DNA from 4 places in the Arthrobacter sp. AG1021 genome. Region 1 is predicted to be linked to each of the others. Evidence: riboswitches for the same ligand, from Rfam matches in the RefSeq annotation. Region 1 holds a riboswitch; each other region holds the start of a gene.
What was found. A riboswitch is a leader RNA that binds a small molecule or an ion and turns the genes downstream of it on or off. The one in region 1 is predicted to bind S-adenosylmethionine.

Region 1 (5,861 bases):
GGTCGATGTTGGGCGTGCTGGCCATCTGCGTCAAGGCGCAGAACATGAACCGAATGGCGCGTCGCGCGCTGGCCGTGGCCGGAGCATTGTCGCTGACAGTGCTCTGGGGCGGCGGGGCGCTGGCGGCGCAGGATGCGGGCGAAGAGCAGCAGCTCAGCCGCACCTCCGAGCTGCGCTGCGAAGAACCCGGCGACGGGCACGAGTACTGTTTCTGGCCCGGGGAAGCGGAGCACTGGAACGACTGGAGGTCTAACATCACCGCGGGTGTCGGCCAGTTGGAACAGGCCACAGGAATCCAGCAGCCACGCATCATCACCAGCAGCAAGGCCCATGCCGAGGCAACTGGCGGTCTGCTGCTGGACTTCGAGGACCGCTATTCCCCGGAAACCGTCAAGTGGGACCTGGCCATGAAAATGTCGGTCAACCCCACTGAGCAATGTTTGGGCAGCCTTGCGGCGAGCCACGGCATTGTTGGCACCTCGAGTGCCGATACCGAAGCGCAGCAGCACATGTGGGCGCAGACCAACCTGCTGCACCAATGGTGGACCACAAAAGCAGACCGGGACTTTTTCGACTCGGCCGAGTCTGCGCAGCTCGACGCGCTGAACGCGCTGAACGAGCAGTCCCAAATCAGCTGGGTAAAGCGGGCGGCCGCGGGAGTCGAAAACTGCCAGCTGGTGCTGCTACCCGGATCCTAGGGCTGCACCAACCGTTCAATTAACGAGCAAAGGTAGGTGGGGACTCCATTGTCCCCGCCTACCTTGTGCTGTGGTCCCCGATGTTCCTAGAGGACGACCGTGCCCTTGGCGGTATTGAAAGTTACCGACAGGATGCCCGGCGTCCCGTTAGGAGCCTGGTACTTGGTGGTCACCGGTCCGAGATTCACGTTCTCCGGCTGCCCCAGCCATTCAAGCACGCGCTCGCGAGATCCTGCAATGTTGATCTCGCTGATTTCACCGGTAGGCTCCAGCGCGCGCGACGGATGCAGGTCCTCGGTGCCGTCGTCCCAGCGCAGCAGGTAGGGCACCTGCGGATCCGCGATCAGGCCCTTGATGCCGATCTGCTGCCAGGTCAGTTCGCGGCCGTCGGGGAACTTGCGGTTCCCGGGAACTGCCCTGCGTTCCAGGCGTTCTTCCGCTCCGCTCAGGTCGTCCAATGACACGCACCAACCCATCCAGCCGCCGCCCAGCTCGGAGCGCGCGCGCACGGCCTGTCCGAAAGGTGCCTTGAGGCTGGCCGGATGGTTCAGCACCTCGACGACCTCAAGGTACTGGTTGTGCTTCAGCGGGAAAATTACATTGCGAGTTCCAAACCGTGGATGCACGCCTCCCTTGACGAATTCCAGACCCAGGGACTCTGCAATTCTTTCAGCGGTTGGCATCAGCCCATCCGGGCCGCATGCGTAGGTAACGTGATCTAGCCTCATCATGTGCCAATCATGACAACAATGTGATCCCAGTCTCTACTTAGGCGAGCCTAAGATCTGGACTCTTGTCGAATTCTGTGCAATAAGAAGTCGCTCGAACGCGAATATGACCGATTGAGACTCTGGATCCGGCCCCGAGTTGCCAAGATATTCGATTTTCGGGCACACTGGTAGCAGGTCATGAGTCCCAGTAACAAGCCCCGGCTTACTGGGCGGCAACCCTCCAACCGCGGTGGGGTGCCCCGGGTGAAGACCTGGCCCTTGAGCCGCTCGGCGTCAAGGACAAGCGCGGGTTACCCCTCTGGCAGCACCTCGTAAGAGGTTCTTCCCGGTGGTGTGTGTTCAGTGGTGTACCCCCCATAGTTACAGAACTTTTGGAGGCTGCCATGAGCAACAATTGGTCGTTTGAAACCCGTCAGATCCACGCAGGCCAGAGCCCTGACCCGGTCACCGGTGCACGCTCCCTGCCGATCTTCCAGACCACGTCCTTCGTCTTCCCGAGCGCCGAAAGCGCCGCAGCACGCTTCGCCCTGCAGGAGCTGGAGCCGATCTACACCCGCATCGGCAACCCCACCACCGAGGCCGTGGAAACCCGCATCGCCGACCTCGAAGGCGGCGTGGGCGCACTGCTGCTGTCCTCCGGCCAGGCGGCAACCACCTTCGCGATCCTGAACATCGCCGAGGCCGGCGACCACCTGGTGGCCAGCCCGAGCCTCTACGGCGGAACCCAGAACCTGCTCAAGCACACGCTGAAGAAGCTGGGCGTCGAGGTCACTTTCGTTTCCGACCCGGACAACCTGCAGGAATGGCGCGACGCCGTCCAGCCGAACACCAAGGCGTTCTTCGGCGAGACCATCTCCAATCCGCGCCAGGATGTGCTGGACATCGAGGGCATTTCCGCGATCGCCCACGAGGTCGGCGTGCCGCTGCTGGTTGACAGCACCCTGGCTACCCCGTACCTGATCCGCCCCATCGAATGGGGTGCGGATATCGTGATCCATTCGGCCACCAAGTTCCTCGGCGGCCACGGCACCGCGATCGCCGGCGTGATCGTGGATTCGGGCAACTTCGACTTCTCCAAGGATCCCGAGCGCTTCCCGAGCTTCAACACCCCGGACGAGTCCTACAACGGCCTGGTCTACGCCCGCGACTTGGGCGTCAACGGCATCCTCGGCGCCAACCTGGCCTACATCCTCAAGGCCCGCGTGCAGCTGCTGCGCGACCTGGGTTCGGCCCCGGCGCCGTTCAACGCGTTCTTGATCGCCCAGGGTCTGGAGACCCTGTCCCTGCGCATCGAACGCCACGTGGAGAACGCCTCCGCTGTCGCGAACTGGCTCGAAGCCCGCGCGGATGTGGAAGCTGTGGCCTACGCCGGCTTGGAATCCTCGCCGTGGTTCGAGCGCGGACGCAAGTACAGCCCGAAGGGCGCCGGCTCGGTGCTGGCCTTCGACCTGCCCGGTGGAGTCGAAGTAGGCAAGGCTTTTGTGGACGCATTGCAGCTGCACTCCCATGTGGCGAACCTGGGTGACGTCCGCTCGCTGGTCATCCACCCGGCCTCCACCACCCACGCTCAGCTCTCCGACGCGGAGCGCCTGGCCGCCGGGGTGCGCCCGGGACTGGTGCGCCTGAGCGTCGGGCTGGAGAACATCAACGACATCCTGGCCGACCTCGAGCTTGGGTTCCAGGCGGTCGCAGCCCTTGAGGGCAAGGAACTGCAGGAAACCCGCTAGGCATGGCATCCATTGTGACTACCGAAGACACCATCGGCACCGAAGAGCTCGCCGAAGGGACCCACGGCATTTTGCGCCGTGCGTCCGTGGGCGAGTACTCCTTCGAGTTCGGCGGCTACCTGCCGCAGGTGGACCTGGCCTACGAAACCTGGGGGGAGCTGAATGCCGAGCGCAGCAACGCAGTGCTGGTGATGCACGCCCTGACCGGAGACGCCCACGTCTCCCGGGGCGATTCGCAGACCGACGGCTGGTGGGAGGACTTCGTCGGCCCCGGCCTGACAGTGGACACCGACCGCTTCTTCGTGGTCTCGGTGAACATGGTCGGCGGTTGCAATGGATCCACCGGCCCCGCATCGCTGGATGAGCAAGGTGTGCCGTGGGGTTCGCGTTTCCCGTTCGTCACCATCAAGGATTCGGTACGGCTGGAGCAAAGGCTGGCTACGCAGCTGGGAATTGAGCGCTGGCATACCGTGCTCGGCGGGTCCATGGGCGGAGCCCGGGCCCTGGAATACGCGGTTGAATTCCCTGAGCAGGTCGCGAACCTGGTGGTCATGGCTTCCACCGGCCAAGCCAGCGCAGAACAGATAGCGTTCGCGCAGGTGCAGACCCAATCCATCCGGCTTGATCCGCATTTCGCCGGGGGAGACTACTACCTGAACCAGGCGCGCCCGGACGAGGGGCTGGGACTGGCCCGCCGGCTGGCCCACCTGACCTACCGTTCCGAGGCGGAGCTGGAGCACCGCTTCGGCCGCAAGGCGCAGGAAGGCGAGGTGCCGGCAGGCCCCTTCGAAGGCAAGCGCGGCCGCTACCAGGTGGAAAGCTACCTGGACCACCAGGCCAGCAAGCTGGTCAACCGCTTCGACGCGAACAGCTACCTGGTGCTGACCGAGGCCTTGATGAGCCACGACGTGGCGCGCGGGCACGGCTCCTATGAGCAGGCGCTGGCCCGGCTGGAGCAGGTCAATGTGCTGGTGGCCGCCGTGAAATCGGACCGCCTGTACTACCCGGAGCAGTCGGTGAAGCTGGCCGCCTCGTTGGCCACACCCAAGCCTGTGCACTACATCGATTCGCCGATCGGCCATGACGGCTTCCTGACGGACGCCGCCCAGCTGGATGGGGTGCTGCGTACCCTGGTCTTCGACGAAGACTGATCCACGCATAAAGCGAAGGCCGCGCCACCAGTTATCGGTGGCGCGGCCTTCGCCGTGTCCGGGGGCTATCGGGCGCTGTCGCCGGCGCCCAGCGAGTCGTTCGGGGCGCTGTCCGCAAAGGGCATCGGGGTGGGGCGCTTGGCGGTGATGCCATCTCCTGAGGACTGGTGGCGCAGCCGGCGCAGTACCCATGGGGCCAGGTGCTCGCGGGCCCAGTGCAGGTCCTCGATCCGCGCTTCCTTCCAGCTACGGGTGTCCTCGACTGCGTCGATGCGGGTGTCAAGCGTGTGCGGGACGTTCAAGGCATCCAGTGCCATCGCCGCAATGCGCTGGTGGCCCAGCGGCGAGAAGTGCAGGCGGTCCGCAGACCACATCACCGGCTGGTGCAGTTCGCGCAGCGCCCACATGTCTGCCACGATCGCGTCGTAGCGTGCGGCGACGGTGCGGACATTCTCGTTGTAGATGGCCACGCGGCCGCGGATGCTTCCGAGCACCGGAGTATCCCGGATATCCGGCCCGGTGAACAGCAGGATGGTGGCCCCCGTGGAATTCAGCCGGGAAATCGTGGAATCGAGCTGGTCGGCGATCTTGTCCGGATCCCCTCCCGGGCGCAGCACGTCGTTGCCTCCGGCGCAGATGGAAATCAAGTCGGGCTTCAGATCAATGGTCGGCTGGACCTGCTCCTCGATGATCTGGGCAATCAGCCGGCCGCGGATCGCGAGGTTGGCGTAGGCGAAGTCAGGCACGCCCCGACTGAGCTCCTGGGCCAGACGGTCGGCCCAGCCTCGGAAGGACTGCGGGGCCAGGGGATCGGGGTCTCCCACGCCCTCGGTGAAAGAATCGCCGACCGCTACATAGCGCCGCCAAGGGTGCACCGTGGAATTCTCGGAATCAGGAGTTTCGAAACTTGGGGAAATAGCCACAAGCTACATTGTTACTCGTTAGTAACGTTGTGTCAACGATTCGAGAAAACTATCCGAGCAGGACCTTGCTGCGGGCCTCGGCGTATTCCTCGGCGCTGATCAACTGCTTGGAACGCAGATCGTCCAGCTCGCGCAGCCGGTCCTCCTTTGACTGGGCCGGGGCGAGCAGCGCGGACTTCGAGGCCTTTGCCGCGATGTCGGTCTGCACGGTGAAGATGTCAACCCCGGCGTTCTTCGCCGCCCGGTAGTTGCGTACCCAGACAACGATGATGAATACGACCACCAGCGTGAAAATGACAATGAAGAGTATGGACAAGATGCTGACGCCGGCAAAGGCGGATTCCATGGTGCCGGTCGGGTCGGAATCGAACAGTGTTTCCGGATCGTTGAGCTCTTCGATCAGTTCCGGCGGGGCGTCATCAAAATTCATCGCGGAGGCTGCTTTCGGTGGGTGGAGCAAACATCGTTCATCTATTTCCACAAGTCAACCACGATGGTTGAGCCAACGTCCCGAGTAAATCCAAACGTTACAGAATTGCAACGGGGCGATTGGTACTTTTGGCGTCGTCCGATGCGCTGGCGAGGGGCGGGGGTCGCTAGGCTTGAAGTACTATGACTAATCCTGAAGCAT
Region 2 (5,861 bases), 360 kb from region 1:
AACTGTCACGTAGCGTGGAGCCATGTCCCAAGTCTGGCCGTATCTTCCGGCGCGCGCCGTCAACATCACCTCACTGGCGGAATTCGACCGCTTGGCGGCCGAAGCGCTGGGTTTCCAGCGCTCCCGCGGCCGCAGCTGGCGGGTGCACCGGGTGGATCTGCGCGGGCGCGATACGGTGCTCGCCGCGCTGGACCTGGCCGAGGCGCTGTTCATCGACTGCCAGTTCAGTGAAGCCGGCCGCGCCCTGGTCCAGGGCACCGGCGGGTTGTGCATGGACTCGGGGGAGCAGCTGCCCTTCCGCACCAGCGACCGCGGGCTGTACACCCCCGAGGAACTGTACGAGGGAATCAGCACGCAGACCTATGAGCATGTGCCGGACGCGCGGATCTACACCTACTCGCAGCAGCACGGTCCGCGCCAGCTGCTGAGCGACGACCAGGCGATGGCAGCGACGCTGCACGACCACCACGTGGGGCAGGCGCTGATCTCCGAGGTCTACGACGGCGCCTTCAAGGACACCCCGATCATCGGAGTCATGGGCGGGCACGCCCTGAGCCGAGGCACCGAGCAGTACGCGCAGGCGCTGGACCTCGGGGCGCGGCTGACCCGCGCCGGATACGCCGTGGCCACCGGCGGGGGACCGGGAGCCATGGAAGCGGCGAACGCCGGTGCCTGGCTGGCCGACCGCGGGCGGGAGGAGATCTCCACGGCCCTGCAGATGCTGGCGGCGGAACCGGACGCGATCCACCGGCGCACCGGCTGGGCGCGCACCGCGCTCGCCGTGAAGGCCCGCTTTCCCTCGGAACGCACCTCGCTGGGGGTTCCGACCTGGTTCTTCGGGCACGAACCGCCGAACCTGTTCGCCACGCACATCGCCAAGTTCTTCGCCAACGCGACCCGCGAGGCGCTGCTGCTGGAGCAATCCAACGGCGGGATCGTGGTGCTGCCCGGTTCCGCCGGCACGGTGCAGGAAATCTTCCAGGACGCCTGCGAGAACTACTACGCCACCGGGGCCAGGGTGGTGCCGCTGGTGTTGGTCGGCCGCGAGCATTGGACCCGCACACTGCCGGCTTGGCAGCTGCTCAAGGCGCTGGCCGCCGAGCAGATCATGGAGGACAAGATCGCCCTGGTCGATTCGGTGGCCGAAGCGGTGGAATTCATCGGCGGCATGCAGTCGCTGCGCCGGCGCACCAGATTCTGAGAACGGCAACGGCCGCCGCCTGGTGAAGCAGGCGGCGGCCGTGGGAATGGCTCATCGAGCCGGCGGGGCTCAGGCCACGTTGGTGCCGAACAGCAAGCCGAGGCAGTAGGTGACTGCGGCGGCGCCCCAGCCGATGGCCAGCTGGCGCAGGCCGCGCTTCATCGGCGAGGCCCCGGACAGCAGCCCGACAATGCCGCCGGTGATCATCAGCGCGGCGCCGACCAGCAGCACCGAGGTGATGATCGCAGCCAGGCCTGACATGCCGAAGATGTAGGGAAGGATCGGGATGACCGCTCCGGAAGCGAACAGGCAGAAGGAGGTCGCCGCGGCGCCGGTAGCCGAGCCCAGTTCCTCGTGCTCGTTCGCCAGCTCTTCGGCCCGGGCTTCCGGGTTCAGCGAGAAGGACGGGTTGCAGTCGCAGGTGAACAAGCCCATGCGTTCTGCAGCGCGGTGCTCGGCATCCTCGTCGGTCATGCCGCGGGCCTTGTAGATGAGCACCAGTTCGTTGGCGTCCAAATCCAGGTCAGGGGCGGCGGTGAGCGTCACCTGAGTGGGACGCGAAGCCGTGAGCAGCTCGCGCTGCGAACGCACGGAGACGTATTCGCCGGCGGCCATGGACAGCGCGCCGGCCAGCAGGCCGGCGATGCCGGAGAACAGCACCAGTCCGGAGGAAACACCGGTCGCCCCGATGCCCATGACCAGGGCCAGGTTGGAGACCAGGCCGTCGTTGGCGCCGAAGACCGCGGCGCGGAAGTTGCCCGACAGCTGCGCGCGGCCCGCGGTGGCCAGGGCGCGGACGACTTCCTCGTGGACCTGCTCGTCGGCGGCCATCTGCGGCGACGCGTCGGCATCGGTCGCGTAGGGGGTGCTGCTTTCGGCCCGCTGCGCCAGCGCGAGCACGAACACCGAGCCGAAGCTCAGGGCGAGGAAACGCAGGAAGCTGCGACGCAGCGAGGGACGCACCGGGCGGGCATGCGCCCCGAGCTTGGTGCGCCAGTATTCCTCATGGCGTTCTTCCGCCGCGGCCAGTCCCAGCAGGATCTGCTTTTCCTGTCCGGTCTTCTTCTGGGCCAGCGCGCGGTAGATGGCGCCTTCGGCGACCTCGTCCGCAACGTACTTGCGCCAGCGGCGGATCTGGGCGGGGGTGGGCTCAGTCGTGGGGCTGTGTGACATCACGAGGATGACTCTCCTACGGCTTGGGATTTCTCAACGAAACCCGGGATTCTGTTCAGCCTCTCAGTTTAGCCAGCGAGATGGTGCCGGGGAATTTGGCAAGCCTAAAAGCAAGGCTGCGCCCATCGGGCTGCCCGGCGGACGCCACGAACACCACCAGCTCGCCGGCCGCGGGATCGAAGACCGGGCGCCGGGAGGAACGGGTGATCAGCCGCTCAAGGTGCGCCGGGTCTGAAATGTAGCGGGTGTACCAGCGGTCCTGCACGGTGAACTGCACCTGTCCGGTCTGCAGATCGATGATGGGGAGGACGGAAAATGCCATGACACGACAACTCTCGCTGAGCTCTTGCCCGCGCATCGGTCGATGCCCGGACCGCTTCTTCATCCGAACCACCCATGAACCTGGGGTTGGTGCGCGGCCAGTCGGAGCTTGGCGCCGCGTCTCGTGAAGCAACAGTGTCGATGCTACCGCCGCAATATTAAGTCGTGAAGTTTCATTCCGTAATATGAACTCCGCGCGAAGCCCTAGTCGGAGCCTCGCTTGGACTGCGCGGTCTGCTGCAGCCGGTCGCGCTGCTCCTGCCATTGCCGGGGCGTGTAGTCCGGCAGGTTCGGCGCTTCCGCGCGCAGCCCGACCTGCCCGTCCAGCAGCTCGCGGACGATGTCCAGATGGCCTGCATGGCGCGAGGTCTCTGCGATCATGTGCACCATGAGATGTTCCAGGGTGGTGTGCCGGTGGCGGACCCACCAGGGGACTTCGGCCGGGGAGGCGAGCTCCAGCTGGTCGAACCCGGCCTCGGCGAAGGCGATGGCCCGCTGGTAGAGCTCGATGACCTGCTGCGCGCTGGCATCGGCTGGCGGCATGAAATCCGCCTGCGGGTCGTCGATGTCCAGCAGCTGCTGGACGTAGGAGTCGTTGACCGGCCGATTGAGGCACGCACCGAAGTAGCCGTACTCGGTGATCGCCAGGTGGTGCACGACGCCCAGCACGTGCGTGCCGGTGGGGGTCATGGGCTGGCGGGCCAGCTCCTCGCCGAGCTGCCGGCTTTTGAAGATGACTGCCTGCCGCGCGTCGTTCAGGTATTCGCGCAGCCTGGCCGCGGTGCTGTTCGGGGTGTCGTCCATGGACCGAGTGTAGGTGCAGGCCACGGTTCGGGGAACCCGCTTCAGGAAATGGGAAGCCACCGAAGCCAAGGTGTCATATTCTTCCGCTCCGGTTGGCCGGAAGTTGCGTATTGGTAAACTGGGGACGCAGAGCGGCCGGCAGAAGTACACTCCAGCGGTCGCTGCCTATCCTTCGAGTGAACAGGTCCAGGTGCCCCACGGATGAAAGCTCTGCCCGTCGAACCCTCAGGCTCGTCAATCAACATCGGAGCACGGCTGCGCGGCGTCCGCCAGCAGCAGCACATGACGATCGACCAGGTCGCCGAGCTTTCCGGGTTGACCAAGGGGTTTCTTTCCCGCGTCGAACGCGACTTGACCAGTCCGTCGGTCTCCACGCTGCTCAAGCTCTGCGAGGTGCTGGGGATCGAGGTCGGGACCCTGTTCGAAGTACCGGACACGACTTTGGTGCGACTGGGGGATGCGCCGCGCATCTCGCTGGGAGGCTCGGGCATCACCGAGAAGCTGGTCACCCCGCGCGGCGAAAAGCGCGTCCAGGTCATTCGCGCCGAAGTGGAACCCCGGGGCAAGGGGGAGAACGAACTGTATTCGGTGGATTGCGAGCTCGAAGTGCTGCACGTGGCCTCCGGGGTGTTCACGCTGGTGCTGCCCGAACGGGTGGTCGAGCTCGCTGCGGGGGACACCATGACCTTTCCGGGGCGGGAACCGCACAGCTGGGAAAACCCCGGCGATGAACCTGCCGTGGTGCTCTGGACCCTGATTCTCTGAGTCTGTGCAGTGGCTCCCGGTGTGGTGTGACTCCCCGGACAGAGCCTGCCGCGAAGAGGCGCCGCGTTCACGGCTGGCCACTGCACCGCGTATTCTTGGAATAGTGCCCGCCGACGCAGGCAGGCTAGTGAAGACAGGAAGGAGTGCAATGGCGACTGGTAAATCCACCGGAAGCGCGGAGTCCAAACCGCACGAATTGCGCTCCATCGGCTGGTGGGCTTCGGCCCTGGTCGGCATCCTGGTCGGATCGACCCTTGCGTGGCTGCGGACCCAGCGCAACTTCTTTTTCCTTGGCGCCGCCATTCTCGCGGTCGTCATCATCATGCTGGGTGTGCGCACGATCCGCCGCCGGGCGCGGCATCCGGAAATGATGGAGGCCCGGACGTCCTGGGCCTACAACATTTGGGCTCTGGTCCTGATCGTCCTAGCCGGACCGGTGCAGCTGGTCTATGTTCCCGACGACATTAGCGAGCTCACCATCAAGTCGATCATCCTTTCGGTTGGATTCTGCCTGGGAATCCATGAAGTCGACCGCGCGATGGTCAAGGGTGCCACCTCGGCGAAAAAAGCCTGATCATCGGCCGGAAGGACGCCATCCCGCGCCGCGTTCTTTGGAACTTTTGACTTTCCCTTTGGTTTATTCGTCCAAGGATTTCTCCCCGCCTCTTTCGTAATGTGATCCACATCATTATTTTGAAAGGGGTTGCCATGACGCAAGCAGCGGCGAACCAGCAGGGCGCTGAGCCAGGACTCAAAAAGGTTCTCGGCAAGTGGGACGCACTGGCCATCGGCGTCGGAGCCATGATCGGCTTCGGCTGGGTGGTACTCACCGGTGACTGGATCACCACCGCCGGCCCGATCGGCGCTTCGCTGGCCATGCTGGTCGGCGGCGGCATCATGGCGGTCGTCGGCCTGACCTACGCCGAGCTCGTGGCGGCCATGCCCAAGGCCGGCGGAGAGCACAACTACCTGCTGCGCGCCATGGGTGCCCGCTGGTCCTTCGCCGGGTCCTGGGCCATCGTCGGCGGCTACATCACCATCGTCGCCTTCGAAGCGGTCGCGCTGCCCAAGTCGGTGCAGTACATCTTCCCCAACCTCTCGCAGATCAAGCTCTGGGACATCGCCGGCTCCGAGGTCTACCTGACCTGGGCCCTCGTGGGTGTGCTGGGCGCCGTGGTGATCACCTGGATCAATATCCGCGGCATCAAGACCGCCGGCCTGGTGCAGACCTTCGTGGTGCTCTTCCTGTTCATCATCGGCGCGATGCTGCTCACCGGCTCCTTCGCCAGCGGCGAATCGTCCAATATGGAACCGTTCTTCGACAACGGGCTGGCCGGGTTCTTCGGGGTCATGATCGTAGTTCCGTTCATGTTCGTCGGCTTCGACGTCATCCCGCAGTCCGCCGAGGAATGCGACATCCCGCCGCGCAAGATCGGCAAGTACGTGGTGATCTCCGTGCTGATCGCCACCGCCTGGTACGTGATGGTGGTGCTGGCCACCTCCTCGGGCCTGGGCCCGGCGGCGATCGCCGGTTCCGAGATGGCCACCGCGGACGCCATGGGCGCGCTGTTCAACTCCGAGATCATGGCCAAGATCC
Region 3 (5,861 bases), on a different contig from region 1:
TTTATGGCCTACATCATATTCTGGATTCCACGCGGCGCAGCCCCGGCCGCACCATCCCAACGGTTTCAGAAAGAAATGAAGTGATGACGATGGCTGAGAACTCCCCGGAAGTCCAGGCTCAAGCATGGTTGGCGCAGCTGCAGCAGGCGCTGGCAGCAGACGATTCCACCGCCGCGGCCCAGCTGTTCGGCGAAGAGTCCTACTGGCGCGATCTGACCGCGCTGACCTGGAACCTGCACACCGCCGAGGGGCGCGACGGCATCCAATCCATGCTGCTGGGCATCGACTCTGGCGCCTGGCCGCGCAACCTGCAGGTCGCCGGAGCTTCGGAAGCCGACGGCATCATCGAGGCGTGGTACACCTTCGAGAACAACGCGATGCAGGGCAAGGGCCTGTTCCGGCTGCGCGACTCGCTGGGCTGGACCATGCTTTCCACCGCTCAGAGCCTGCGCGATTTCCCCGAACCCTCCGGCCCGCGCCGCACACTGGGCGCGGACCACGGCGCGGCCATGGTCTCGGAGAACTGGCTTGACCGGAGAAAGAAGGCGCAGCAGTCCCTGGGCATCACCGAGCAGCCCTACGTGCTGGTCATCGGCGGCGGCCAAGGCGGCATCGGCCTGGGAGCACGGCTCAAGCGCATGGGCGTGCCCGCGCTGATCATCGACAAGCATCCCAAGCCCGGCGACCAGTGGCGTTCGCGCTACCACTCCCTGGCCCTGCACGACCCGGTCTGGTACGACCATATGCCGTACATCGAGTTCCCCGACCACTGGCCGGTGTTCACGCCGAAGGACAAGATGGGGGACTGGCTGGAGTGCTATACCAAGCTCATGGAACTGGACTACTGGTCCCTGACCGAGGCCGTCAGCGCGCGCAAGGACCCCGAGTCCGAAGGCTGGATAGTTCAGGTTCTCCGCGACGGTCAGCCGCTGACCCTGCGCCCCACGCACCTGGTCATGGCCACCGGCATGTCAGGCATCCCGAACCTTCCGCAGTACCCGGGCCAGGAGATCTTCGCCGGGGAGCAGAACCACTCCTCGACCCACCCGGGCGGCGAGTCCTACCGCGGCAAGAACGTCGTGGTGATCGGCGCGAACAACTCCGCCCACGACATCTGCGCGGACCTGGTCCACAACGGCGCCAAGCCGGTGATGGTCCAGCGTTCCAGCACGCACATCGTGCGCTCCGAATCGCTGATGAAAACCGTGCTCGGGCCGCTGTACTCGGAGGAGGCGCTGGCCAACGGGATCGATACCGATACCGCGGATCTGATCTTCGCCTCGATCCCGTACAAGGTGCTGCCCGAATTCCACAAACCCGCCTTCGCTCAGATCAGGGAGGACGACGCGCAGTTCTACCAGTCGCTGACCGACGCCGGGTTCGACCTGGACTTCGGCGACGACGACTCGGGGCTGTTCCTGAAGTACCTGCGCCGCGGCTCAGGCTACTACATCAACATCGGCGCCTCGGAGCTGGTGGCCGACGGGTCCATCGCGCTGGCCAAGGGCGAGGTCTCGCACCTAACCGAACATTCAGTGGTGCTGTCCGACGGCACCGAGCTGCCCGCCGACGCGGTGGTCTACGCGACCGGCTACGGCTCCATGAACGGCTGGGCCGCGCAGCTGATCTCCCAGGAAGTCGCCGACGAAGTGGGCAAATGCTGGGGCCTGGGCTCGGGCACCACCAAGGATCCCGGGCCGTGGGAGGGGGAGTTGCGCAACATGTGGAAGCCGACCAGGGTCAAGAACCTGTGGTTCCACGGCGGCAACCTGCACCAGTCCCGGCACTACTCCAAGTATCTGGGGCTGCAGCTCAAGGCACGCTACGAGGGGTTGGACACTCCGGTGTACGCGCTCGCCGAAAGCTTCCACCGGCTCTGACGCGTGGATGCGTTTGGAGGGTCCTCGGCCCGCCCGGTTCGATGGTGCGACCGGGCGGGCCGAGGGCTGCGTGCCAAAGGTCTGCGGGCTTATTCGGTCAGGGCGTCCTGATTCGGAGCCTGAGCCTGATCCCGTGTCGTGTCCTCCGGTCTCGGTCGGATCTCGCTGAGCAACGTCCCGGCCACGATGACCGCCGCGCCGAGCAACGCCAAGGCAGGCATCCGGTCACCGGCCATGCGGCCGAAGATTCCGGCCCAGACCGGTTCCCCGGCATAGATAATGGTGGCCCGGGCGGGGGAGACGGACTTCTGCGCCCAGTTCATGGTCGCCTGGATCAGGAAACTTGCGGCTCCCAGGCCAATGGCAGGGGCGGCCCAGAGCCAGGAGAACTCGGGGACGGATTCACCGGCTGCCGGCATGGCGGAGAATCCGAGGCCGCCGGCAACAAGCAGCTGGATGACGGTGACCCTGCCCAGGTTGACCTTGCCGGCGTAGAAGCCAATCAACAGGATTTCTGCGGCCATAGGCAGGGTGCTCGCCAAGGTTGCGATCTCTCCAGGGCCCAAGCCCAGACTGACGGCACCCGGTCCAGCCAGCAGCAGTAGTCCGACAAAGGCGAGACCCGCCCCGAGCAAAACCATCGTGTGGGGGCGCTGGCGAAAGACCAGCCATTGCAACAGCGGAACCATCGGCACGTACAGCGCTGTCAGGAACGCCGAAGTGCTGCTATTGATGGTTTGAAGCCCTTGGGTCTGCAGCCCATAACCCAGGAAGATCATCACGCCGATGGCCGTTCCGGCCCATAACTCCCTGCCGGTGATCCTGCAGAGCGACTTCGAGAAAATGGCCGCGGCGACCAAGCCTGCGATGACAAATCGGACGCCGACAAAGAACATCGGTCCGCTGTGGCGCATGGCCAAGTGAATCAGCAGGAAAGTTCCGCCCCAGACGGACGTGATGGTAAGGAGGGCGGCTTCTTGCCTGCTGAGTGAAAAATTTTCCCGTATGGCAGAAATGTGCACCATTCTGCACATCATATAGTGCAGAATAGTGCACATGCAAGATTCCAGTGACTCTCCGGTTCTCCGCAACGTTGGATCCAATCTCCGCGACTTCCGAAAACGCGCGGGACTGAGCCAGGCAATTCTTGCGCAGCGCTCGGGGGTCAGCCGACGCACGATCATCAACCTCGAAGCCGGCGAGGCGAATATCAGCCTGGCGGGACTCGACCAATTGGCGGAAGCGCTGGGAATTCGCTTCGTTGATCTGGTGACCGCGCCTACTGCGGCCCGTTCCGAAATCAATGAACTGGCGTGGAAGGGGAGTAGTCCGCAGAGTCGGGCGATGCTGCTGGGGTCGGCCCCCGCCAGCGAAGAGGTGCAATTGTGGACGTGGGTGCTTGCGCCCGGCGAACGATATGACGCCCAGCCCGATCCCCAAGGCTGGTCGGAAATGATCTTGGTAGTTCACGGCAAGCTGCTCATTGAGTTCGCCTCGACGGTCCTGGACCTGAACGCGGGGGAACATGCAACCTACCCCAGTTCGCAGTCCTATTCCTACGTGAATGCCGGCGCGGAACCGGTGAAGTTCGTTCGAAACGTCATTTCGTGACGGGCGGGCTGGCCGCCAGCGCGGCGGTACTTCTGACGGAAGCGTCGCTGTGGACCGCCCGGGGGTATCCGGGGAGTCGGGTTCTGCAAGTCTGTGGGGGCTTGGGCGACGCTTGCCCTCGGCATGGCAGATGTACGAAGCCAGCGGCTTGATTGCCTTGGCCCGCTACATTCTTTGAAATCAAACCGCACAAGTTGGCTGGAGATGCGTGCAAAATGACTGAAACTTCCGAATAAAAGGATGATCGAAACACGGAAATTACCGAAGAAGTCGAACAATTTCTTGAATATTGCGATTTGAGAAGTGAAATGTTTGACCGTGCGGCGTAACGAGCAATATGGTTTTAACCAGAATCAAGAGCGTCAGCTATAAGCCCTGGCTTGCTGGCCGGCAACCCTCTCAACGGTAGTGGGGTGCTCCAGGTGAGGATTCGGTCCCACGCAAGAACGCGTGGCACAAGTACCGCACATCGAGTGTGCAAACATCTGGCAGCGCGCAGAAGTGAACTCCACGGGCTGTTGCCGGACGTTCCCGCTCGTTGGGCACGACCCGAAGGAATCGAGCCATGTCTTTGAATCAGGATCTTGACCCGCTGACCCTGCGCAAGGTTTTCGCGCAGCACCCATCAGGCGTCGCCGCACTCTGCGCCGTCATTGACGGGGAGAAAACCGGCCTCGTCGCGTCGTCCTTTACCGTCGGAGTATCGCTGGAGCCAGCCCTGGTCATGTTCGCGGTGCAGAAAACCTCCAACACCTGGCCCAAGCTGCGTGCCGCGGAGCGTATCGGCGTCTCGGTGCTCAGCGAGCGCAACGACGGGATTTGCGGGCAGATCGCCTCAAAGCACGGCGACCGCTTTGCCGGCGTAGATACCCATGAGACTGAGCAAGCCGCCCTGTTCATCCAGGAATCCACCCTCTGGCTGGAGACCTCGATCTACAACGAAGTGGAAGCCGGCGACCATTGGGTGATCTTCCTGGAGGTCCACGGTCATGACTTCTCCAACCATTCCCCGCAGATCTTCCACGATTCGCGATTTCACTCACTGCCAGTGCCCGAACTCGTTTAACTGACATCACCAGACGCTGCGGCGCGAAGGGTCATCCTTCGCGCCGCAGCGGTTTTAAATCCAAACCGCGCGGCTTCGGGCCCTGATGCCCGGTTTCCGTGGACCGCGGCTCGCCGACGTGTGGATTTCCGCAGCTCATCACGCAATTATGACGGGGTCGCTATCCACAGCACTATCCACAGCTTTGTGGATAGCCTGTTGATTGGGGTTGATAACTTGTGAAAAACGCCTTGATTCCGGGAATCAGGCTGTTGATAACGTCTACGGAGCTTGTGTGCAGTGGAAAAAATTAATTCTCTATCCACAGCTGTGAAAACGTAAAAACCCAAGTCAAGTGTTAATATCTGCCATTTAAGTGGGGTAATCCACAGGATTATCCCCACGTAGTGAACAGGGGAGTCCACAGGAGGTGGTGGGTTATCCACATATTCTGTGGATATCAGGGTTTACCTCTGTTAATAACCCACCTAGTGTTGGCACTGGGAAAGACTATCCACAAGGCCTCCGGGCCCAGCTGTCGGTTGGTGCTGACACGATGGACAGTTGCCGATATGGCAAAAGTGGTTTCCCGGCGGGTACATAGGGGATGGAAGTGTCTGTAATGAGTGCAGAGCCGATCTACGAAGAGCGAGCATCGGATGCGGGGCGCAAGCCGCCGCAGGATATCGAAGCCGAGATGTCGGTTCTTGGCGGCATGATGCTCTCCAAGGACGCGATTGCCGATGTCGTCGAAGTCCTTCGCGGCACCGACTTCTACCGTCCCGCCCATGAAGCAATCTACGAGGCGGTCATTGACCTGTACGGCCGCGGTGAGCCCGCGGATGCCGTGACCGTGGCCGACCTGCTGACCAAGCGCAACGAGATCGCTCGCGTCGGCGGAGCCGCCTACCTGCACAATCTGATCCAGCAGGTGCCGACCGCCGCGAACGCCGGCTACTACGCGGAAATCGTGCGCGAACGCGCCGTGCTGCGCCGCCTGGTGGACGCCGGAACCCGTATCGTCCAGATGGGCTACTCGCCCGACGGCGAGGTGGATGCCATCGTCAACGAGGCGCAGGCCGAGGTCTACAAGGTTTCCGAGAACCGCGGCAGCGAAGACTACGTGCGGCTGTCCGAAATCATCGAGGGTACCGTCGACGAGATCGAGAACGCCGCCAACGCCGGCGACGGCATCACCGGCGTGCCCACCGGCTTCTACGAGTTCGACGAGCTGACCCAGGGCCTGAAGGGCGGCCAGATGATCATCATCGCGGCCCGTCCCGCCGTGGGCAAGTCGACGTTCGCGCTGGACTTCGCCCGTTCCG
Region 4 (5,861 bases), on a different contig from region 1:
TGATCAGTGCCGTCTGTATCCAGATCTTCGTGGTCCGGCTCTTCAGCGGCCGCGTCGTCGGCTTCCTTGGGGTCCTGCGCCCAATCCGGCATGGTCTCGGAATCGTCCCAGTCCGGCGGGGCGGGGTCGCCGTTTTCAGCGGCCAGGTCCTCGGCGGCCTGGCGGTGGAGTTCTTCGCGGTTGCCGGTCTCGGTTTTGGGGTTGTCCACCTTGCGCAAGTGCGCGTCGACCACTTCGGCCTGCGAGGGCAGCACCCGCAGCAGGTAGTGTTCCAGCCCCTTGCGGCAGCCGAGCTTGAACAAGCCGATCTCGGAGAGCAGCGCGCCCAGCGGCCGCTTGCCGGACTTGAGCTGGTGGATCAGGTCGGCGACGTGCTTGCGGGCGGTTGCGGGCTGTTCGCGGATCAGCGCGACGGCCTCCGCCTGGATGTTGGCGCGCGCTTTCTGCCCGGCGGGGCCGGGGCCGAAGTCCTTCTGGGCGCCGTGGATCAGCCGGGAGGCGGAAAGCACCAGACGCGGGTCGGAGCGCGGGGCGGTGAATTCGGCGGCCAACTGGGGCAGCAGCGGCGCGGCGCGGTGCCCGGCGGTGGTGACCTGGGCGATGAGGCAGTCGGTCTGGGCCAGGCGGTCGCGGGCGGTGCCCAGCGGGATGCCCAGCCAGTTGTGCAGCAGCCCGGCGGTGTTCTTGTAGGGGGTGCGGCCCATGGTGGTGCGCCCGGCAGCGCGGGCGAGGTCCTCGGCGGAGGGGTGCTCGCCGGCGTCGGCGATGGCCTGAAAGGAGTCGGCGTCCAGCTGGTGGGCGCCGGTGCGGCGCAGCAGGTCGGCGGCGAAGAGCTGGGCGCGGGCGAACTCCTGGCCCAGCTGTTCGACAAGCAGCGCGAAGTAGGCGGCGTGGCCGGCGGGGAGGTCCGCGTCGGCCACGTCCGCCCAGGCCGCTGCGATGAGGCTGCGGGCCTCGGCCAGTTTCCCGACCGCTTCGGTGCTTGTGGAGGTCTGCATGTCCCCAGCGTGCGGCGGGCGCCGGGAGGGCCGGCCGCCGCAGCTGCGGATTGTGGATTACTTCGAGGCGCCGATCGCCCAGACGCGCGGCAGCTGCGTGCCGTTGACCGCGAGGTCGCCGATCAGCCGCGCCTTGAACACCCACGGATTGTGGTTGCCGGCGGTGCGGGCGTTGCGCCAGTGGCGGTCGAGGTTCTTGGACACGCTGGTGGCGGAGGCGGCCAGCGCGTCGAAGGCGTGGGTGAGCGCGGTGAGCACCAGCGGGGTCAGCACCACCTGCCCCTGGGCGGAGGCGAGCTCGGCCGCGTCGTTGGCGGCCTCGTCCTCCTGGATCGAGCCGCCGGAGTGCAGCGCGAGCGCCGACTCGTAGGCGCCCTGCAGCGCGTTCGAGACGCGCTCGACGGTGGCCGCGGCGGCGAAGGCGGCGGCGGAGACCTCGCCGATGACCTGTAGCAGCTGCGGATCCTGCCCGGCGATGTTGGCCGCGGCGTGGCTGAAGGTGCGCTTGCGGGCCGCCAGCTGCGCGGCGAACTCGCGTTCGGCGGCCTTGGCGGAGCCGGCGAGCACCGCCAGCAGCACCTGCTGGTAGAACGCGGTCTGGTACTTGAAGCGGGTGTCGAACTCGATCAGCTCCTCCACCGCCGCGCCGGTGAAGGTGGAGGTGCCGGTGCCGGTGGTGCGCTGGCCGAAGCCGTCCCAGTCCTCGGCCAGCTCCACGCCCGGCTGGTGCCGGGAGACCGCGGCGATGACGCGGGTTCCGGTGTCGGTGCGCTGCGCGTAGGTGTCAAGCCAGTCGGCGAAGATCGATCCGGTGGAGTAGTACTTGGCGCCGGTGATCGTGAAGCCGCCGGAACCGTCCGGGCTGACCTTGGTGGCCACCTCGCCCACTGTCACCGCTCCGACCTCGGTCCAGGAGTTGCCGACCAGCTGGCCGGCGGCGAAGCGGGCCAGCCAGGTATCGCGCGCCGGACCCGGGGCGGCGACCAGCCGGTCCTCCACGAACGCGAAGTGCGCGCGCAGCGCCTGGGCGATGTTGGAGTCGGCGGCGGCCAGGTCGGTGAGCAGTTCGAACAGCTCGGGCAGGGTGGCGCCGGCGCCGCCGTGGGAGACGGGCACGCGGATCGCGCCGAAACCGGCGGCGGCGAGGTCGGCGACCTCGCGGTAGGGCAGTTCGCCGGTGCGGTCGCGGTCGGCGGCGCCGTCGGCGATGGCCTGGAAGTGCGGGGCGAAGCGTTCACGCAGCCAGGCCAGGCGAGATGTGGACAGGACAGTCATCTGGTGTTCCAATCGGTGTTGCAGGCAGGGTGGCGTAGGCGTCCAGTGTCTAGGTGTACAGCGAGAGCGGCTGCGATTCGCCGCGCAGGAAGTAGGCGCCGACCTCGATCTTCTTGTAGTCCACCGGGTCGTGCAGCGAGTGCGTGCGCACGTTGCGCCAGAACAGGTCAAGCCCGACGTCGCTCTTGGTGGAGGAGGATCCGGTGACCTCGAAGATGCGGTTGGCGACCTCCACGCCGGCCTCGCTGGCCACGACCTTCAGCTCCGCGATCGCCACCGCCAACTCGGCGCGCTGCGGCTGGCTGACTGCCCCGCCCAGCACCTGATCGAAGCGGCGGCCCAGCTTCTCCGCCAGCGCGGCCACCGCGGCAGTGCGGGCCTTCAGCTCCCCCACGGTGCGCTGGAAGACGACGTCCTGCGAATAGGTTTCGGCCTGCGAGAGGAACCAGGCGTTGGTGCGCCCCAGCAGGATCTGCCGGCCCCGCGCCAGCGCGCCCTCCGCGATGCCCAGGTAGAAGTTCGCGAAGGCCAGCTGGATGCCCGGGGTGAGCAGGGTGGCCACCGGCTCGTCGGTGACCGGGCCCAGCACGTCGGACGGCTCGATGCGCACGTTGCGGTACACCAGCGAGTTCGAGGCGCTCAGCCGCTGGCCCAGATAGTCCCAGTCGTCGACGATGCGCAGTCCTTCGGCCTCGCGCGGGACCACGAAGGCCAGCAGCTCGCCGCTGCCTTCGACCTCCGCGTTGACGACGATGACCTCGCCCACCCCGGAGCCGGTGGAGAAGCGCTTGGCCCCGTTCAGCCGGTAGCCATCGCCCTCGCGGGTCAGCACCAGGTTCGGGTCCACCGGGTTGACCGAGTCGCCCCACAGCCAGCTTCCCGCCACGGTGCGCCGCCACCAGTCGGCCTGCGCCTCGGCCGGGGCGTAGAAGGCGATGCCCGACTGGTTGATGTAGTGGTAGGCCAGCAGCTGGGAGATCGACCCGTCGGCGGCGGCCAGGATGCGGATGACCTCGAAGGCAGTCTCGAAGTGCCCGCCGGCGCCGCCGAACTCGGCCGGGACCAGCAATTCCAGCAACCCTGCCTCGCGCAGCAGCTGCACCTCGGCGAAGGGCTGCTTGTTGGCGCGGTCGCGGGCCAGCGCGTCGGCGGCCAGGGTGCCGGCAACCTGGCGGGCGACGGCGCGCCAGCGCTCCAGTTCGGCCTGGCTGGCGGTGCCGGTGTACGGGACGCGGGGCAATGCGGTGACGGTCATGATCGGGCTCCTTGGAATTGGACTTCCGAGGGATACCGGGACGCGGCCCGGGCTCCATCGAACCTGGCGTTAGCACTCCCTGCGGATTACAGGCTTGCTGCGGCGTCGCGGAGCCAGGTCTCTCAGCCGCTCTGGATGGTGTGCACCGATTCAAGCACGCCGCCGAAGCCGGAGGGAACCGCCCCGTCACGCGGCGGAACGCACCGCAAAACTGCGTCATATTGGGAGTTTGGAACCCGCGCCGGGCCCAGATCGCGACGGCGCGCGGCAGCATCCAGCCGTCGCACGACGTCATATTGGCGCACGCAGTGCCCGGGCCCGGCGGGCCCTGCGGCTAGCGGGAGAGGAAGCCGAGCAGCAGGTCGTTGACCTCCTTGGCGTGGGTCCACAGCAGCCCGTGCGGGGCGCCATCCACCTCGTGGTACTCGGCGGCGGGCAGCGCCTCGGCGAAGCGCCGGCCGGTGACGTCCACGGGCAGGATCCGGTCGGCGGTGCCGTGCACGATCAGCGCGGGCACGTCGATCTTCGGGATGTCGGCGCGGAAGTCGGTGGTCCAGGTGTACTGGGCCGCGACCGAGGCGTAGGGCGAGGCGGCATAGGCCAGGGCCTTGTTCGCGGCCAGCGCCTCTTCGCTCAGCCGGTTGCCCAGGAAGGTCTCGGTGTTGAAGAAGTTCTCGAAGAAGCTGCTGAAGAACGCGTAGCGGTCGGTTTTGGCGGCCTCGGCCATCGGGTCCAGCGCATCCTGCGGCACACCCTCGGGGTTGTCATCGGTCTGCAGGATGAACGGTTCCAGCGAGCCGAGGAAGGCGGCCTTCGCGACGCGGGCCGAGCCGTAGGTGGAAAGGTAGCGGGCTACCTCGCCGGTGCCCATGGAGAAGCCCACCAGCACTGCGTCCTTCACGTCAAGCGTTTCCAGCAGCGTGTGCAGGTCGGCGGCGAAGGTGTCGTAGTCGTAGCCGACGGCCGCCTTGGAGCTCTTGCCGAAGCCGCGGCGGTCGTAGGTGATGACGCGGTAGCCGGCGCCGAGCAGCGTCGCGGTCTGCAGCTCCCAGGAGGATCCGTCCAGCGGGTAGCCGTGGATCAGCACCACCGGCTGCCCGGAGCCGTGGTCCTCGTAGTACAGCTCGATATCGGTGGTGTTCTCTTCTCCGACTTTCACGGTTGCCATGCTGGCCCTTTCTCCGACGAAGGTCGCGGCGGTTGCCGCGCTGCCTCCCACGCTAGGCATCGGTCCTCGACGGTGGCAAGGGTTTTGCGCAAAGCGACAGCGAGCGCTTCAGCGCAGGTAGGTCCGTGCGACGCTGAACGCGGTGCGCTCCAGCAGCTTCAGCGCGTCGGCGGACAGCTCGGCCAAACTCGCCGGGCCCGGAGCGATCGAGTAGGCCGCGAGGATTCCGGCGTCGGCCAAAACCTGGTCTTCCAGGCTGACCGATCCGGCGATCACGATAACGTCTCCCCCGGCGGCCTGCAGTACCCCGGATACCACCTTGCCCTGCAGGGACTGCGAGTCCAGCCGGCCCTCGCCGGTGATGACCAGATCCGCGCCGCCCATGATGCGGTGGGCGTCCAGCACCCGGGCGACCAGCTCCCACCCGGGGACCAGGTCGACCGCGAAGTAGCTGCCCAGGCTGAAGGCCAGGCCTCCGGCGGCGCCCATGCCTTCTCGGTCGCGCAGCACCCGGCCGGTGGCGGTTTCCAGCACATCGGCCAGCCGGCCCAGCCCGGCGTCGAGGGTTGCGACATCCTTCAGGGAAGCACCCTTTTGCGGCCCGAAGATCGCTGCGGCGCCGTTCTCGCCCAATAGCGGGTTGGTGACATCGCAAGCGATCTGCCACACTACCCCGGCGGCGCGCGGATCCAGCCCGCTGACATCGATGCTGTGTAGCTCGTTCAACGGGCCGCCTCCCGATTGCAGCTGGTTGCCGTCGGCGTCGAGGAACTTGGCGCCCAGAGCGGAAAGCAAACCGGTGCCGCCGTCGGTGGTCGCGGAGCCGCCCAGGCAGAGGATGATTTGCTCGGCCCCGAGGTCCAGCGCCTTGGATACCAGCGCGCCGAGCCCGTAGGTGGTGGCCGACAGCGGCTGGCGCGGCGCATCGGCGACCTGCGGCAGGCCGGCTGCTTCGGCTGCTTCGACCACCGCGATCTTCCCGTCGGCAGACAGCCCCAGCCGTGATTGCACCGGTCTGCCTAAGGCATCAGCGGTTTGCACCGGAACCGGTTCGGTGCCCCACGCGTCGATCAGCGCTTCCAGGGTTCCCTCGCCTCCGTCGGCGAAGGGCACCGCGGTCACGGAGATTTCACGGCCCAGGCTGCCGGCACCTGCGAGGAATCCG

Region 2: linked by a shared signal. The riboswitch ahead of DFO58_RS08300 (hypothetical protein) and the one ahead of DFO58_RS06730 (bifunctional o-acetylhomoserine/o-acetylserine sulfhydrylase) in region 1 are both predicted to bind S-adenosylmethionine.
Region 3: linked by a shared signal. The riboswitch ahead of DFO58_RS15990 (flavin reductase family protein) and the one ahead of DFO58_RS06730 (bifunctional o-acetylhomoserine/o-acetylserine sulfhydrylase) in region 1 are both predicted to bind S-adenosylmethionine.
Region 4: linked by a shared signal. The riboswitch ahead of DFO58_RS13465 (acyl-CoA dehydrogenase family protein) and the one ahead of DFO58_RS06730 (bifunctional o-acetylhomoserine/o-acetylserine sulfhydrylase) in region 1 are both predicted to bind S-adenosylmethionine.

Annotation. Positions count from the first base shown of each region.
Region 1 is NZ_RBLB01000007.1:265,598-271,458, reverse strand. It holds gene DFO58_RS06740 (hypothetical protein) at 1-698, shown strand, start outside; gene DFO58_RS06735 (VOC family protein) at 785-1,429, opposite strand; SAM riboswitch class IV at 1,603-1,721, shown strand; gene DFO58_RS06730 (bifunctional o-acetylhomoserine/o-acetylserine sulfhydrylase) at 1,813-3,156, shown strand; gene DFO58_RS06725 (homoserine O-acetyltransferase) at 3,159-4,307, shown strand; gene DFO58_RS06720 (SGNH/GDSL hydrolase family protein) at 4,373-5,230, opposite strand; gene DFO58_RS06715 (hypothetical protein) at 5,280-5,660, opposite strand; gene DFO58_RS06710 (alpha/beta fold hydrolase) at 5,843-5,861, shown strand, end outside.
Region 2 is NZ_RBLB01000007.1:629,848-635,708, reverse strand. It holds gene DFO58_RS08310 (LOG family protein) at 23-1,201, shown strand; gene DFO58_RS08305 (VIT1/CCC1 transporter family protein) at 1,271-2,374, opposite strand; gene DFO58_RS08300 (hypothetical protein) at 2,430-2,696, opposite strand; SAM riboswitch class IV at 2,712-2,825, opposite strand; gene DFO58_RS08295 (DinB family protein) at 2,900-3,499, opposite strand; gene DFO58_RS08290 (helix-turn-helix domain-containing protein) at 3,701-4,264, shown strand; gene DFO58_RS08285 (hypothetical protein) at 4,413-4,838, shown strand; gene DFO58_RS08280 (amino acid permease) at 4,973-5,861, shown strand, end outside.
Region 3 is NZ_RBLB01000011.1:148,741-154,601, forward strand. It holds gene DFO58_RS15975 (NAD(P)/FAD-dependent oxidoreductase) at 90-1,880, shown strand; gene DFO58_RS15980 (DMT family transporter) at 1,970-2,905, opposite strand; gene DFO58_RS15985 (XRE family transcriptional regulator) at 2,937-3,491, shown strand; SAM riboswitch class IV at 3,843-3,959, shown strand; gene DFO58_RS15990 (flavin reductase family protein) at 4,057-4,557, shown strand; gene dnaB (replicative DNA helicase) at 5,159-5,861, shown strand, end outside.
Region 4 is NZ_RBLB01000009.1:495,989-501,849, forward strand. It holds gene DFO58_RS13455 (HNH endonuclease signature motif containing protein) at 1-998, opposite strand, end outside; gene DFO58_RS13460 (acyl-CoA dehydrogenase family protein) at 1,056-2,273, opposite strand; gene DFO58_RS13465 (acyl-CoA dehydrogenase family protein) at 2,323-3,528, opposite strand; SAM riboswitch class I at 3,580-3,670, opposite strand; gene DFO58_RS13470 (alpha/beta hydrolase) at 3,863-4,696, opposite strand; gene DFO58_RS13475 (glycerate kinase) at 4,805-5,861, opposite strand, start outside.